Regions from separate parts of the Marichromatium sp. AB31 genome, predicted to be linked through region 2. Evidence: predicted binding sites of a transcription regulator. Region 2 holds the regulator's gene; the other holds the start of a gene.
What was found. Region 2 encodes FliA, which starts transcription of late flagellar genes. Its sites were predicted from a motif close to GCTAAAGTTNNNNNNNNNNCNGCCGATA; they were not measured.
Positions count from the first base shown of each region.

Region 1: the regulator FliA is predicted to act here: its motif matches at 2,935-2,962, upstream of EBL84_RS05575 (DUF5610 domain-containing protein).

Region 1 is NZ_RHFI01000005.1:8,649-17,257, forward strand. Features, by position in the region: gene EBL84_RS05560 (AraC family transcriptional regulator) at 1-294, shown strand, start outside; gene EBL84_RS05565 (superinfection immunity protein) at 369-761, shown strand; gene EBL84_RS05570 (methyl-accepting chemotaxis protein) at 1,125-2,750, shown strand; gene EBL84_RS05575 (DUF5610 domain-containing protein) at 3,000-4,163, shown strand; gene EBL84_RS05580 (rubrerythrin) at 4,167-4,685, opposite strand; gene EBL84_RS05585 (2-oxoacid:ferredoxin oxidoreductase subunit beta) at 4,682-5,524, opposite strand; gene EBL84_RS05590 (2-oxoacid:acceptor oxidoreductase family protein) at 5,517-7,250, opposite strand; gene EBL84_RS05595 (inositol monophosphatase family protein) at 7,449-8,246, opposite strand; gene EBL84_RS05600 (RNA methyltransferase) at 8,325-8,609, shown strand, end outside.
Region 2 is NZ_RHFI01000012.1:64,834-73,442, forward strand. Features, by position in the region: gene EBL84_RS10670 (flagellar motor protein) at 1-701, opposite strand, end outside; gene EBL84_RS10675 (chemotaxis response regulator protein-glutamate methylesterase) at 703-1,812, opposite strand; gene EBL84_RS10680 (chemotaxis protein CheA) at 1,816-3,930, opposite strand; gene EBL84_RS10685 (protein phosphatase CheZ) at 3,966-4,736, opposite strand; gene cheY (chemotaxis response regulator CheY) at 4,892-5,266, opposite strand; gene EBL84_RS10695 (RNA polymerase sigma factor FliA) at 5,314-6,069, opposite strand; gene EBL84_RS10700 (MinD/ParA family protein) at 6,066-6,890, opposite strand; gene flhF (flagellar biosynthesis protein FlhF) at 6,877-8,151, opposite strand; gene flhA (flagellar biosynthesis protein FlhA) at 8,174-8,609, opposite strand, start outside.

The sequences.
Region 1 (8,609 bases), on a different contig from region 2:
CGTCATCTCGCCCAGCCGCTCGACATCGAGCGGCTGTGCCGACTGAGCTGCATGTCGCGCACCCGATTCTATGCCCGCTTCGCCGCCCTGCTCGGCTGCACCCCCAACGCCTATCTGCTCGAGCGTCGGCTGCGCCGTGCCGCCGAGCTGCTCGACCTAGGGATGGCCGTCACCCGCGTCGCCTACGAGGTCGGCTTCCAGAGCCCGAGCCACTTCTCGCGCCGCTTCCAGGCGCGCTATGGGGTCGCCCCCAGCCGCTACCGAGCGCACGCCGCCCCGCCCCTGCCCGGCTGACCCGCCGGCTCGCTTCCGACTCGCCCGGGTTCTGGACTATGCTGCCCCCTTCTCGCACTTTGGAGACATCGAGCATGGCCCAGGAACACCCCACCCCGGAGACCCGCACCGACTGGCGCGACACCATCGACCGCATCGCCTCGTCCGCACCGATGCGGCTCGCCCAGGCGCTCGGGCTGCGTCTCAGCGTCACCGCGCTGCTGCTCGGCTGGCTGGTCGTGCTGGTCGGGATCAACGCGCTCTACCCGATCGACGTCAGCGGTCTCTTCCTCTCCGCGGTCTTCCTCACCCTCTATGTGCTGCCCGGGCTGATCGCCCATGACCGCGGACTGACCAGACGTCTGCGCATCACTCTCATCAATGTGCTCTTCGGCTGGACCCTCGTCGGCTGGGTCGCGGTGCTATTCTGGGCACTGCTCGGCGACGGCGAACCCAGCCCGCAGGGCGGCGCCGAACCCCAGGCCTGATCGGCCCGTCGTCGCGCGGCCCGAACCGCCCCACGGCCGCCTCGACCTTCGCCGGCAACACGGACACCCGGCGTACAAAAGTCACCGGGTTTCCGTGACCTGAACCCCGGACACCCGGTGACGATCAGGTTACAATCGCGTGGCAATCGCCCCGGGCGCATGGTCTGAAGGAGTTCGCGAAGCAGGGATCGCTCGCCCGAGGATCCAATCGCCCGAGCGCACGGATCACGCCCGGTCTTGACGTGGCCCGCCCATCCGGGCGCCCGCACTCATCACGTCCGACCCCGCCCGCATCGCCGCTCGGCAAGACAACGACCAGGACCGCCCCGGTCCACACGCACAGTCAAGAACAACCGAGCCAACATGTCCCGCATCCATCTCAGCCTCGGCCGCAAGATCGGCCTGGCCCTCACCGTCATACTCGTCTTCATGCTGCTGATCGCGCTGATCGGCTGGAGTGGACTGCAACGCACCGACAAGGTCCAGCAGGCGCTGATCAAGAGCTTCGAGCAATCCAACTTCCAGCTGGTCAAGGAGATCGACCACCTGGCCTGGGTCAACGATCTCGGGCTCAGTCTGCTGCTCGACCAACCCTTCACCGGCGAACTCGACCCGCACCGGTGTGACTTCGGCAAGTGGTACGACAGCCTGCGCAACGACCCGGGCTATGCGCGCTACCCCGAAGCGTTCCGCGCCGCCTTCGACACCATCGCGGTCCCGCATCGCGCCGTCCACGAGTCGGCCAAGCGGATCAACACCGCACTACAGCGCGGCGATCACGATCAGGCGCTGCGCATCTATCGCAACGAGACCCTCGCCTACCTGCAGACCCTGCGCCATCTGTTCGGGGTGCTCGAGGAATCGCTCCAGGCCCAGCAGCAGGAGAGCATCGCCATCTCCGCAGAGACCAGCCAGCTGGCACGCTGGAGCATGCTGGGCGCGGCCAGCGTCGCACTGGTGCTCGCGGCCCTGCTCGGCGTGCTGCTCACCCGCCTGGTGGTCCGACCGGTGCGCGCCACCACCGCGCGACTGCGTGACATCGCCGAGGGCGAGGGCGACCTGACCCAGCGTCTCGAGGTCCACGGCAACGACGAGATCGCCGATCTCTCGCACGCCTTCAATGCCTTCATCGCGCGCATTCACACGCTGGTCAGCCAGGTCGCCGGCGCCGCCAGCCAACTCTCGGCCGCCGCCGAGCAGCTCTCCGGGACCAGCACCGAGAGCCGCGAACACGTCGCCCAGCAACAGCGCGAGGTCGAGCAGGTCGCCACCGCGATGCACGAGATGGCCTCGACCGTGGCCGAGGTCGCACGCAACGCCGCCGAGGCCGCGCAGGCGGCTCAGAACACCGACAACGAGGCCGAGGCCGGCAGCGCCGTGGTCGGCGAGGCCAACACCACCATCGATGCGCTGGCCCTCGAGGTCGAGAGCGCGGCCGAGGCGATCTCGCGCCTCGCCGCCGACAGCGAGGAGATCGGCAAGGTGCTCGACGTGATCCGCGCCATCGCCGACCAGACCAATCTGCTCGCGCTCAACGCCGCGATCGAGGCGGCACGCGCCGGTGAGCACGGGCGCGGCTTCGCGGTGGTCGCCGACGAGGTGCGCAACCTTGCCAGTCGCACCCAGGCCTCGACCACCGAGGTGCAGGAGATGATCGAACGATTGCAGGGCGGCGCGCTCGGCGCGGTCGAGGCAATGGAGCGCGGTCGCGCCAAGGCCGGCGAAGGCGTCGCCCAGACCACGCACGCCGCCGGGTCCTTTCAGACCATCACCCAGTCGATCAGCACCATCACCGACATGAATGCCCAGATCGCCAGCGCTGCCGAGGAGCAGTCCGCGGTCGCCGAGGAGGTCAACCGCAGCGTCTCCAACATCAACGACGGCACCGCGCACGCCGCCACCACCTCCGGCCAGATCGCCCACGCCAGCGAGGCCCTGGCCGCGCTCGCCCTCGAACTCCAGACCCTGCTCGGGCGTTTCCATATCTGAGCCGCCAGCCGCCAGCCGCCAGCCGCCAGCCGCCAGCCGCCAGCCGCCAGGGAAGGCTAGCGCCCATGACTAAGGCCGAGAGCTGGAGACTCGCCGTTGGTGGTTCAGCCACCAGCGACCAGCTGCCAGCGCCGAAGGCTGGCAGCCATGACTGGCAGCTGGAGGCTGATCGCTGATAGCTAAGATTCAAGAACCTCTTGCCGCGGCCGTTACTCAGGGATGGAACAGACTCGCCCCGGAGGCCCAGAGATGATCTCGCTCCACTCATCCGTCTCGCAGCTCCAATCGCTCACGACCCTGCGCTCGGGTGCCGGCGCATCGGGCTCGCCGACGACAGCGACCCGCGACGGCAGCGCAGCGGCGCCACAGCAGCAGGTGCTCGAGCGACTCGCCGCGCACATCCCCGGCATGGACGCCAATGCCGTGCGCAAGCTCGACGCCGAGAACTTCACCCCGGAGAAGGTCGCCAACCGCATCGCCGATGCGGTGGCCACCGGGCTGGAGAGCGCCCGCGCCCGTGGCCGCTCCGAGGCCGAGGTCGAACAGCTCTATCAGCAGGCCGTCGAGGGCGCACGCAAGGGCTTCGAGGAGGCGCGCGAGATCCTCTCCAACCTCGACATGCTCCAGGGCAAGGTCGCCGAACAGCTCGACGAGACCGAGCAACTGACCTTCGCCGCGCTCGACGGCCTGGCCCCCGGCGGCCAGAGCACGGCGAGCAGCGCCACTACCGCCATCGGCGTCGCCGAGCGCTTCCAGCACGCCGAGTCCTTCTCGCTCGAGGTGCGCACCCGCGACGGCGACAGCGTGCGTATCGACTTCGGCCAGCAGCTCGACTACAGCGCCACTGCAGCACTCGCACGCGACAGCGAGGGCAATCAGGTGGCGCAGTTCGACGTCTCGCGCAGCGCCTCCAGCAACTACAGCTTCAGCGTCAAGGGTGATCTCGACACCGAAGAGCTCGACGCCATCCGCAACCTGGTACAGGACACCAGCGAGCTGGCCAACAGCTTCTTCCAGGGCGACGTGCAGGCGGCCTTTTCCCAGGCCGGCAGTCTCTCGTTCGACGCCGGGCAGCTCTCGCGCATGGAGCTGAACATGAGTTCGAGTACCAGCTACTCGGTCGCTCAGGCCCAGCGCTATCAGGAGACCCAGCAACTCGGCAACGACTCGCAGAGCGAGCGCCCCGGTCGTCGGATCGGTCAGCTGATGGATCAGATGCAGGAGCGCTTCTCGCAGCCTGCGCTCGGCTTCCTCGAGGACGCCCGCGCCAGCGGTGCCGAGCTGATGCAGGGCCTGGTCGAGCAGGATGAGCGCTTCGTCAGCGCCGAGAAGCAGCAGCAGGACGACTTCCGCTCGCACATGAGCCGACTGCTCGACGCCTTCGCGCCACGGCGCACCGACAGCGATGACTGAGGACTACTCGGGCAGGTTGGGCGGATCCCAGTCATCGAGTCGCGCCCCCGAGGCACAGGCCGCGCGCCACGCCGCGAGCCGCTCGAACTGAGCGCGGCTCGCGGCGGCCAGTAACACGGCGAGTTCGCGAACCTCGGGCGCCGCCTGATCGACCAACCCGGCATAGAAGTCACGACGACACCGGGCATCGCGCATGCCCAGCTCCAGCACCTCGGCCACGCTCATCAGATAGTCGACGCCCTCCCCGCCGACATCGGGCGCCGGCGCACCGTCACCACACCAAGCGAAGTCCCAGGGCGCGATGCGCGGCAGACACAGCCCACGCGCGCGGTGCTCGACCCGGGCCACGGTGGCCTCGCTGAGCCCGGCCAGTCGATCGAACGCAGCCGCCGCGGGCGCATTGTGGTGCAGCGCCATCCCGGCGGCGAGTTCGGTATAGCGCTCGTGGCTGGCGTGTTCGAGTTCGAACGCGTGGGCGAGCAGCGCCGCGAGAGAATCCACCGACCCCGGGCCCGCGCTCATGCCAGCAGCCCCGACTCGATCTCTTCGAGCGTGCACGCGGGAGCCTGCTCGGCCCGCCAGGGCGTGAGGGCGCGGCGAAACAGCAGCCCCAGGGTCTTGCCGTCATCGGCCTGGATCCGGCGCGCCGCCGCCACCGGATCGGTGCTCGGCCCCGTGTCATCGACATGCACCCGCCCCTTCCAGTCGCGATGCTCGGGCCTGAAGGTGGGACAGGGGGTGAGCACGTGCACCAGGGCGAATCCGGGATACTCGATCGCCTCGACCAGCAACCGGCTCAAGCCCGCGGGATCGCCGGAGAAGCCCCGGGCGATGAATCCGGCGCCGGCGGCCAGAGCGATCGCGGTGGGCAGGAAGCGCGGCATCCCGGTGCCGTGCGGCGTGAGCTTGGCCTGCTGCCAGTCGGGCGCGGTGGTCGGCGAGGCCTGTCCCTTGGTCATGCCGTAGACCTCGTTGTCCATCACCACATAGGTGAGGTCCTGGTTGCGCCGACAGGCATGCAGGAAGTGATTGCCGCCGATCGAGAAACCGTCGCCGTCGCCCCCGAGCACCAGCACGGTGAGTTCGGGGCGCGCCGCCTTGAGACCGCCGGCGAGCGCCAGGGCGCGACCGTGCACGCCGTGGAAGCCGTAGGCGGCGACATAGGCCGGCAGCCGCGAGGAGCAACCGATGCCGGAGATCAGCGCCAGGCGCTCGCGCGGCAACTCGAGATGGGCCAGCGCCCGGGTCAGCGCCGCGAGCACGCCGTGATGTCCGCAGCCCGGACACCACACCGGTGTCACCCCGGACTTGTAGTCACGGGCACGCAGGGTCGAGGTGGTCGGTGATTGCGACTCAGTCATCGGTCTCCTCCGCATCCAGCACCGCGGCGACGATCTCGCCCGGTCGCCACGCCAGGGGGCCGGGCCGGGCCAGCGCGCGCGCCTGTGGCGGCAGCACCCGCTGGGCATGGAGATGGGCAAACAGCTGGCCGTCCTGATTGAGTTCGACCACCCATATCCACGCCGCGCCATCGAGCGCCTCGCGCAGCGCAGCGCGCGCCAGCGGGGCGATCAGCCGCAGCGCGATCACCCGGGTCGGATGCCCCGCTGCGGTGAGCCGCGCGGCGGCCTCGAACACCGCCCCGGCGCTGCTCCCCCAGGTGACGAGACAACGCGTACCCCGACCACGGATCTCGGCCCAATCGGGCCCCGGATCGAGACCGTCGAGCTTGCGCGCGCGCTTGTCGAGCTGCTGGCGATGATCGGCGGCCAGGCTCGAGGGCGTCCCCGAGGCGTCGTGCTCCAGTCCCTCGGCGACATAGCGGCAGCCCGACCGGCCGGGTGCGGGCATCGGCGAGCGTCCGTCGACGCTCGGTGCATAACGCTGGAAGGGCGCATCGAGGGGCCCGTCGGGCACCAGTCGGGGCGGCAGCAGCGGGGCCCGTGGCGGCGGATCGACGATGGCGCGCGACTGGCCGAGCGCCTGGTCGGAGAGCACGATGGCCACCGTCTGCAGGTGTTCGGCGAGCCCCACCGCCCATTCCAGGGTGAAGCAACAATCGGCGATACCGAGGGGCGCGAGCACCAGGTGCGGGGCATCGCCGTGGAGCCCGTAGAGCGCCAGACCGAGATCGGACTGCTCGGTCTTGGTGGGAATCCCGGTCGAGGGACCGCCGCGCTGCACGTCGACCACCACCAGCGGGGTCTCGCTGGCCACCGCCAGTCCCAGCCCCTCGACCATCAGGCTCAGTCCGGGGCCGGAGGTGGCGGTCAGCGCCGCCACCCCGCCGAAGGACGCGCCGATGACCATGTTCACCGCCGCCAGTTCGTCCTCGGCCTGGAGCAGCTGACCGTCGCGTTGCGGCAACCGCGGCGCCAGCCATTCGAGCAGCTCGGTCGCCGGGGTGATCGGGTAGGCGGCGACGAAGCGCACCCCGGCGCGCAGCGCGCCGAGACCGGCGGCCTCGTTACCGCTGAGGTTCCACAGCCCGGCAGCGTCGCCAACGGGCCTACACCCACCCTGCTCCACCAGCCCCAGCCCCGCTTCCAGACAGGCGATGGCCGCAGCGCGGGTGGCGGCGTCCTTGCTCGCCAGCACCCGTTCGCTGGCCGCGCTCAGCGCCGCATGAGACAACCCCAGCCAGCCGCCGAGCGCGCCCAGGGCGACCATGTTGGCGCGCCCCCCGGGGATCTCGGCGGCGCGCGCGGCGAGCGGCAGCGCCCGCACCCGTGCGCCGCACCCGGTCAGACAGGGCGGCGGCGGCGCGCTGGCGACGTCCTGGAGGATGAGGGTGTCGGCGTCGACCGGCAGCTCGTCGACGAAGCGCTCGACATTGGCCCAGTCGAGCCCGAGCAACAAGTCGAGCCGATCGGCCATGCAGGCGACCGGGCGCGAGGCGAAGCGGAGGGTGGCGGCCGACTCGCCGCCGCGGATCTGCGGACCGGCGGCGCGCGTCAGCAACCCGTGGACACCGGCGCGACCGAGCGCGGCAAGCAGGATCTGGGCAGTGGTGAGGGCGCCGTGACCACCTGCACCGGTGATCGCCAGCATGCCCTCGGGGGCGACGGGGTCGCGATTGCACGGCATCGCGGGCACTCCTCCCAGGCCGGTGCGCCGCACTCGGATCGGCGGCGCGGGGATGGGGTGCGAAGCGGTTTCGGGGACACCACGACACACCCCCGTGCACCGATCATAGCCGCGACGCCGAGCGTCCCGGTTGATCTGGCACAGTCGAGGGGCGTTTCGATGGAGGGCGACCGGACCCGCCGCGCGGGCCGGTCGGGATCAGGCCTGGAGCTGCTCGGAGCGGAAGGGCGCGACGGTCTCGAGGATCGCCTTGTGGACCTTGACGTTACCGGCGACCAGATTGCCGGTCTCGAGGAAGCGATTGCCACCGCCGAGGTCGCTGACCGTACCGCCCGCCTCCTGCACCAGCAGGGCGCCGGCAGCGCAGTCCCACTCGGACAGGCCGAGCTCCCAGAAACCGTCGGTGCGTCCGGCGGCGACATAGGCGAGATCGAGCGCCGCCGAGCCCGGACGACGCAGCCCGGCGGTGGCCAGGGTCATGGCCTTGAACATGCCCATGTAGGCGTCGATATGGCGCTGGTCACGGAACGGGAAGCCGGTGCCGATCAGTGCACCGTTGAGCGAGGGGCGCTTGGCGACCCGGATCTTGCGGTCGTTGAGCTGGGCGCCCTCGCCGCGCGCGGCGGTGAACATCTCCTCGCGCAGCGGATCGTAGACCACGCCGCACTCGAGCTGCCCCTTGTGCTTGAGCGCGATCGACACCGAGAACTGCGGAAAGCCGTGGAGATAGTTGGTGGTGCCGTCGAGCGGATCGATGATCCACTGATAGTCGCCCTTGCCGTGGAGACCGCTCTCCTCGGCAAGGATCGCGTGGCCCGGGAAACGTGCCTGCAGCTCCTTGATGATGGTCGCCTCGGCGAGACGATCGACGTCGCTGACGAAATCGTTGCGTCCCTTGGTCTCGGCCTTGATGTGGTCGACGTGATCGAGATAACGCAGGAGGATCTTGCCGGCGCTGCGCGCGGCACGGATGGCGATGTTGAGGCTTGGATGCATAAGGATGAAAGATAACGGATGTGGTCCGCGTATCATAGATTGAGAACCCTATCAGCGTCTTGAGAGAACGCCCCATCCATGACCCAAACCAGCGAAGAAAACCTCGGGCGCATCCGCGCCGTGCTGATCGAGACCAGCCACCCCGGCAACATCGGCGCCGCGGCGCGTGCGCTCAAGACCATGGGCCTGTCGCGTCTGGAGCTGGTCGCGCCGCGTCAACGCCCGGACGCCGAGACCCTGGCCCGCGCCGCCGGCGCCGATGACCTGATCGAGCGCGCCGGCATCCACGACGACCTCGACAGCGCGCTCGAGGGCTGTCGTCTGGTGATCGGCGCCAGCGCCCGGCTGCGCAGCATCGAATGG
Region 2 (8,609 bases):
GGGTTCTCACCCTCTGCGATCGCCACCAACCCCTCGAGGAGCATCGTCTGATAATTGACGCGCGCCTGGATCAAGCCCTTGAGCTTGTTCGACACCGGCAGGAACAGCAGGTTGGCCGAGGCGATTCCGTAGATGGTGGCCACGAATGCTGCAGCAATCCCCGGGCCAAGCTTGCTCGGGTCGGCCAGATTCTGCATCACCGCCATCAACCCCATCACCGCCCCGATGATGCCGAGGGTCGGGGCATAGACCCCCATACTCTCGAAGACCCTGGCACCCTGCAGGTCGAAGTGCTCACGATTGTCGAGATCCGACTCGAGGATCTGTCTCAGCACCTGGGGCTCGGTGCCGTCGACGAGCAGCTGCAACCCCTTGCGGACGAAGGGATCGGTCTCTTGCTCGGAGAGCGCCTCGAGACCGAGCAGTCCCTCACGACGAGACAGATGCGCCCAGTCGACCAGGCGCTTGACCATCGCCAGGGGATCGAGCCTGGGGGTAAGCACCACCCAGGGCAGGATGCGCAATGCATGACGGAATACCGGCAGGCGGGCCTGGACCAGTGCCGCGCCCAGGGTCCCGATCACCACGATGGTGAAGGCGGCGAGATTCCACAGCGCGCCCAGCCCACTGCCCTTGGCGATGGAGCCCCCGACCACGGCCACCAGCCCCAGCAGGAGCCCGACCAGGGTCAGGACATCCATCTCAACAGAGGCTTTTGACGAGCGCCGGCCCGACATCCCTCAACGCAAGCACCTGATCGGCGAGCCCGGCCTCGATGACCGCCGCCGGCATCCCGAAGACCACCGAGCTGGCGGCGTCCTGGGCCCAGATCCGGGCCCCATGCTCCTTGAGCGCGCGCGCGCCCTCACGACCGTCGGCCCCCATTCCGGTGAGCACCACCGCCAGCACCTGACTGCGCAGCGCAGCGACGGCGGAGGTGAAGGTGATATCGACACTCGGCTTGTAGATGGTGCCGGGCGGGCTGTCGACGATCCGCACCCGTGGCTGCGATCCGCCCTCGAGCACCAGCTGCATGCCGCCGGGCGCGAGTAGCGCCACCCCCGGTTTGAGTGCATCCCCATTGGCCGCCTCGCGCACCTCGATCTGGCAGAGGTTGTTGAGGCGCTCGGCAAAGGCCGAGGTGAAGCTCGCCGGCATGTGCTGGACCACCACGATCGGCAGCGGGAACTGGCTCGGCAGCGCCTTGAGCACCTCTTGCAGCGCCACCGGCCCACCGGTCGAGGTGCCGATCAGCAACGCCCGCAACGAGCGTAACGACTCGCCGCGCACACTCGATGAGCGGGGCGGCGGGGCCGGGGTCGGCGACTGAGCCGGCGCCGAGGATGCGGGGGAGGCTGGCACATGACGCGCCTCGGCGCGCGCCGGGGCACGAGCCGCAGTCAGCGCGGGGCCACGTCCCCGGGCCAGCGCGCGCACCCGACGACGCAGCAGCATCTTGGCGCTGTCCTCGTCCTTGGCCATCTCGCTGAAGCGCTTGGGCAGGAAGTCCATCGCGCCTGCGTCCAGGGCATCGAGCGTGGCGGTCGCGCCATCCGTGGTGAGAGTCGAGAACATCAGGATCGGACGAGGCGACTCGGCCATGATCCGTCGTACCGCGGTGATGCCGTCCATCACCGGCATCTCGATATCCATGGTCACCACATCGGGCTTGAGGCGCTTGACCACCTCGATGGCCTCACGACCATCACCGGCGGTACCGACCACCTCGATGCCGATATCGGCATTCAGGATCTCGACGATACGACGTCGAAAGAAGGCGGAATCATCGACAACGACAACCTTGAGCGGCACGGATCAGCTCCCTGTGGCCAGTTCGGCGACCGTTTCCCGGCGACCGCCGAACTCCGAGCGCCCCATGACCTTGAGCAGCTCGGGGACATCGAGGATCAGTGCGATACCACCATCACCGGTAATCGTGGCCCCGGCGAGCCCGGAGACATGACGCAACCCGAGACCGAGCGGCTTGATCACCACCTCTTCCTGCCCCACCAGGCCGTCGACCACCAGGCCGACCTTGCGCTGTCCGACCTGGACCACCACGACATGGGCCTCGCCTCGTGGTCCCTCGTCCCGACCGGGGCGGACCCAGCGACCGATGTGATAGATCGGCAAGGCATGGCTGCGCACCACGATCGCCTCCTGCTCGTCGACGAAGCGGCTGCGCGAGAGGTCGAGGTCGAGGATCTCGGAGACCGAGGCGAGCGGAATGGCGAAACGCCGCCCGTCGAGGATCACCATCAACGCCGGCAGGATCGCGAGGGTGAGCGGCAGCTTGACCTGCAGCAGGGTGCCCCGGCCAAGCTCGGAGTCGATCTCGACGGAACCGTTGAGCTGGGCGATGCGGGTCTTGACCACATCCATCCCGACCCCGCGCCCGGAGACGTCGGAGATCTCTTCCTTGGTGGAAAAGCCTGCCATGAAGATGAGGTTGAAGGCATCGCGATCGGACAGCCGCTCGGCCATCGACGGCTCGAGCAGCCCCTTCTCCACCGCCTTCAGGCGCAGCGCCTGGGGATCCATGCCGCGGCCATCGTCCTCGATGGTCAGGGCGATGTGATCGCCCTCCTGCGCCGCACCCAGGATCACCCGCCCGCGCCGCGACTTGCCGGCGGCCTCGCGCACGTCGGGCATCTCGATGCCATGATCGACGGCGTTGCGGATCAAGTGCACCAGCGGATCGGCCAGGGCCTCGACAAGGTTCTTGTCGAGATCGGTCTCCTCGCCATAGGTCTGGAAGTCGATCTCCTTGCCGAGCGAGCGCGAGAGATCGCGGACCACACGCGGGAAGCGACTGAAGACCTTCTTGATCGGCTGCATCCGCGTCTTCATCACCGCCGACTGCAGATCAGCGGTGACCAGGGCGAGCGAGTTGATCGCCTTGGAAACCTCGTCGTCCTCGGTCTGCGAGCGCAGCATGCTCAACCGGTTACGCACCAGCACCAACTCGCCGACCAGATTCATGATCTCGTCGAGTCGGTTGGTATCGACCCGCACCGAGGTCTCGGTCGGAGTGGCAGCCTGTTTGACGGCACGCGCCGCAGCCGCCGCAGCACTGCTCTCGCCCTCGGGCTTCGGCGCCGGCTTGGCGGGGGCGGGCGCGGTGCTCGGCTGTGGCGCCGGCGGGGGTGAGGAAGGCGCGCTCTCGGCCGCCGCCTTCGGCGCGGGCGCCGCAGTGAAGGCGCCCTTGCCGTGGAGCTGATCGAGCAGGTTCTCGAACTCCTCGTCGGTGATGAGGTCGGTATCCTCGCCGGCGGGCTCTTCCTCGACTGGCGGCCCGCCCGCAGCCGAGACCTCGGCGGAAGTCGACGCGGTCGGCTCCGGGGGCACAGACTCGGCGGGCGCAGCACCGGACTGGGGCTGACCGCTGAGCGCATCGAGCAACGCCTCGAACTCCTGCTCGGTGATTTCATCCGCGGGCTCGGCACCCGCCGCCACGGACTCGGAGGGCGGCTCAGGCGCCGCCTCGGGCTCGGCAGGCACCGGCTCGACGGGAGCCGGGGGCGGCTCGGGGGCCGCCGCCGCAGGCGAGGCCAGCTGCTCGAGTTCGGCGATCAGTTCGGGCGCGGCGGGCTCGGGCTCCTTGCCCGATTGCAGGTCGCCGAACATGACGTTGACGACGTCGAGCACCCGCAGCACCGTATCCATCAACTGCGCATCGACATGACGCTCGCCGTTGCGCAGCAGATTGAACACGTCCTCGGCATGATGACAGACCGAGACCAGCGCATTGAGGTTGAGAAAGCCCGCGCCACCCTTGATGGTATGAAAACTGCGGAAGACCGAATTGAGCAGGTCGCGGTTCGCCGGATCCTGCTCCAGATCGATCAGTTGCTCGTTCAAGCCTTCGAGCAGCTCGCCGGCCTCGACCAGGAAATCCTGAAGAATTTCGTCATTCGGGTCGATTGGCATTCACCTTATCCTCTGAACTCGATGGGCTCGGGCAACTAGAAGCCGAGACTGGACAGCAGGGCATCGACGTCGTCCTGACCCGAAACGACATCCCCGAGATCGTCGCTGGTGTTGGGCACCGCCGGCCCGACACCACCCCGGGCGGGTTCCTCGGCCTTCTCGACGGTCGGCTCGACGGGCTTGGCGACAGCCCCTTCCATGCGTCCGCTGGAGAGTCGAATCAAGCCGACTAGGTTCTCCTCGACGTCCTGAACCAGACGGATGACCCGCCCGATGATCTGGCCGGTAAGGTCCTGGAAGTCCTGGGCCATCATGACCTCGGACATCAGCGAGCGCAGCCGCTCGGTCTCCTGACCGGTGGCGGAGAAGAAGGCGTCGAGCTCGCGCGCGAACTCGCGGAACTCATCGAGCGAGAGCTCGCGGCGCCGGAACCGCCCCCAACGCTCGGAGAGCCGCACCGCGCTGTCATGTACCCGCTCGGCGATCGGCAAGCCCTCGTCGACCGCATTGAGGGTGCGGTGCGTGGCCTGCTCGGTCATGGTGACGACATAGGAGAGCCGCTCCTTGGCGTCCGGGATCTCGTCCTGGGTGATCTCGACCAGACGCGAGTCGCCGCGGAAGCTCTGCAGCGCTTCGTGCAGCTCGCGGGTCAGCTTGCCGAGCTCCTCGAACAGCTCACGCTCGTAGGGGAAGCGCAACTGCTGGATGACCAGACGCGCGCCTTCCTCATCGCCGTTTTGGAGGTGTTCGACCAGCTCCTGCGCAAGTGCAAGCTGTGCGGTCAAACGTGTTTCGTCATTGTCCATCGATTGTTCCCAGGCCGAACGAAAAGGCTACCCGTGACATGGCTGGGCCGGCCATGGAGGCACGTGCCGGAGTGGGCTGAGTCCATGTGTCAGCGCCAGGGGCGAACGATGAGGCGACGGCCGGCGCAGCGCGAGACAGTCGCTTCAGCCCGACCCTAGCCTGCGACCCGCTCGAAGATCTTATCGATCTTTTCCTTCAGTGTCTCGGCGGTGAAGGGCTTGACGATATAGCCGTTGACGCCAGCCTGGGCCGCCTCGACGATCTGCTCGCGCTTGGCCTCGGCCGTCACCATCAGCACCGGCAGCTCCTTGAGCTCAGGGTCGGCGCGGACCTGGCGCAGCAGCTCGATGCCTTCCATGTTGGGCATGTTCCAGTCGGTGATGAGGAAATCGAAGCCACCGCTCTTGAGCATCGGCAAGGCCGTGCTGCCGTCGTCGGCCTCCATGGTGTTATTGAACCCCAGCTCGCGCAGCAGGTTCTTGATGATGCGTCTCATCGTGGAGAAATCGTCCACGACGAGGATCTTCATGCCTTTGTCCACACTGAACTCCCAGTGTCAATTGTCGGATTTATCGATCACAACAGCGACTCACTGCCCTCGCCGGTCCAGTCGGACAACCGTGAGCGCAAGCGGTGCAAGGCCTGACTGCGGATCTGGCTGACACGCGACTCGGTGATGCCGAGCACGGCGCCGATCTCGCGCAGGTTCAACGCCTCGTTGTAATACAGGTTCATGACCAGGCGCTCGCGCTCCGGCAAGCCACCCAGGGCCTGGGCCAGTGCCAGGCGAAACTGCGCCTGAGCGAGCTGCTCCGGGGGCGAATCCTCCGTCCCCGCCAACCAGCGATCGGCTTCCATCTCCGGGCCGCCCAGGTCTTCGATGCCGAGGACGTTGGCGCTCGCACTGTCCTGCAGCATCGCATGATAGTCCGCCAGCCCGATCTCAAGCTCGGCGGCGACCTCGGCGTCGCTCGCCGTGCGCCCCTCGCGCGTCTCCACCTCACGGATGGCTGCGGCGATGCGACGGGTGTTGCGATGGACCGAGCGCGGGGTCCAGTCCGCGCGGCGCAGTTCATCGATCATCGCGCCACGGATGCGTATGGTCGCATAGGTCGCGAAGGTCGCGCCCTGTCCCGCCTGGAACTGGCGCGCGGCCTCGATCAGCCCCACCATGCCCGACTGGACCAGGTCGTCGAGCTGCACCGACGGCGGTAGACGCGCCGCCAGATGATGCGCGATACGCTGTACCAGATCGACATTGGCCGCAACCAGCTCGTCGGGCCGGTCGGCCAGGCTAGGATACCCCTGCAATGGACGTTTCGGGGCCATCAGGCACTTTGCAACATCCGTTCGACGAAAAAGCCGATCCCGCCCAGGTCGGTCTCGGTGATGGGCCAACGATCGACCCGGGTCGCCAACTCGGTGAAGGCGCGCCCCGAGGGACTGCCCGGATACAGGTCGACCACAGGCCCGCGCCGCTGCACGGCCCGACGCAGGTTGTCGTCGAGCGGGATGATACCCGAGGCCTCGAGCATCACCTCCGGCAGGTACTGGGCGCAGACGGCCGAGAGCTTGCGCACCAGACGCCGACCGGCCTCCGGCGAGCTCAACATGTTGCAGACCATGCGGAAACGACGCAAGCCGTGATCCTGGTGCAGCACCTTGATCAGTGCATAGGCGTCGGTGAGCGATGCCGGCTCGTCACAGACCACCACCATCACTTCCTGAACCGCCTTGCAGAAGGCGGTGACCGACTCCTGGACGCCGGCCGAGGTATCGACGATGAGCACGTCGAGCGGCTGACGGTAGGAGCTGAAGGCACGGATCAGCCCGGCATGCTCGGCGGGGCTGAGATTGGCCATGCTGGCGATACCCGAGGCCGAGGGCACCAGCTGCATGCCCTGCGGGCCTTGCACCAACACATCCTCGAGTCCCTCGACCCGCCCTTCGACGAGATCGTACAGGGTCTTGGTCGGGCGCAGTCCGAGCAGCAGATCGGCGTTGGCCAGACCGAGGTCGGCGTCGAACAGCATCACCCGCCGTCCCATGCGCGCGAGCGCGACGGCGAGATTGACCGAGACATTGGTCTTGCCGACGCCCCCCTTGCCGCTGGCGACGGCGATACTCCTGAGCCGATTGCTAGGCGGTTGCATGGGCAGGCGTCCTGAAGGGCAAGACCGACTCCAGAACCATGCTGCCCTGTTCACCAGACGTCCGCGTGGACGCCGGCATCGCGTTCATTGCCAGACCATCGAGAGAGGCGCGGGCGCCGCCCGGCGCACGCATGGCGTGCGCCCGCTCCTGGAGCGCCAAGCGGGTGAGATAGAGTGTATCGACCTTGTGGAAATCTTCGGTCATGCGTTGACCATCGCTATAAAAAATCAAACCGAGCCGCTGCTCCATCAACACGGACAGGGTCTCGCCGAGCTGTTCCGTCTCGTCCACCTTGGTCAACACCAGGGCCGAGGGTTCGCTCGACTGGAACGCCTCGAGCACCTGTCTGAGCACCATCGACTGATGGGTAGCGGCAATTACCAGCCAGGTCTCGAGCTCGATGCGCTCGCGCACCTGCGCAAACAATCGACGCTCGGCGGCATCACGCGCGGCATGCCCGGCCGTATCGATGAGAATCAGTCTGCCATCACCGGCGCGACTCGACAACGCCGCCAGCTCATGCTCGTTCTCGAGCAGCATCACCGAGACCCCGGCCATCTGCCCGAACGCCTGCAACTGCTTGTAGGCGCCAATGCGCTGGCGGTCAAGTGAGACCAGGCTGACCGAGTCGCGTCCCATGCGCCGGATCTGGCGCAGCGCCAACCGCGCCAGGGTGGTGGTCTTGCCCACCCCGGTCGGCCCCACCAGCGCCAGCATGCCCCCATGGTCGAGCACCGGCGACTGTGCCGTCGGGATCGCCGCCGAGAGCCGCGCGCGCAGCCGCGACCAGGCGCTCTCGACCGAGGTCTCCTCGAGGATCCCGCCGGCGAGACTGCGCGCGAGCTTCTCGGTGAAGCCACAATCGGTCAGGCGCGTCACCAGTTCGGCGGCGAGCGGATGACGCGCCGCCCAGCGCGCCGACTCGCTGGCGTTCTGGTGTTGCACCAGCAGGCTGCGCAGGTCGCAGAGTTCACGCCGCATGGCCGCGATCTCGGGGTCGGTGGGCAGGGTCGCGGTCGCCGGCACCGCCGGGCGCGGAGCACGCGCCTCGGGCGCGCTCGCGCGCTCGCGGCGTGGCGCACGGGTCGGTACCGTCGGTGCCGGCGCGGCGGCCTGATCGCCCTCGTCGAGCGCGGCGATCACCTCCAGCATGCCATCGACCCGACGACTCGACAGGATCACCGCATCCGGTCCCTGCAGCTCGCGCACCTGACGCATCGCGTCGCGCATGTCCCGTGCCGTATAGCGCCTCACACTCATGGTCGTACTCCTGCTCGCTCAATCATGCCTTTGCCGGAGCGGCGTCGCCCTGCCCCACGGTGGCCACCACCCGGATCTTGCGGTTGTCCGGGATCTCGGTGAAGGCCAGCACCGTCAGGCTGCTGACGGCGCCGCGCAACCAGCTCGCGACCCAGGTACGGATCTCCGGGGCGACCACCAGCACCGCTGGCGCCCCCTCCATCTCCTGGCGTCTGGCCGCGTCGGCCACCGAACGCTGAACCCGCTCAGCCAGTCCGGGTTCGAGCCCGACGGTCTCGCCCTGACTGCCTCGCAGCGACTTATGCAAGAGTTGCTCCAATGTTGGCTCAAGGGCGATCAACGGCAGCTCGCCCGCAGGCCCGACCAGGTCCTGGACGATCGAGCGCGCCAGCGCGACCCGCACCGCCGCGGTCAGAGCGCCGGGATCTTGACTCTTCTGCGCCTGCTCCGCCAGGGTC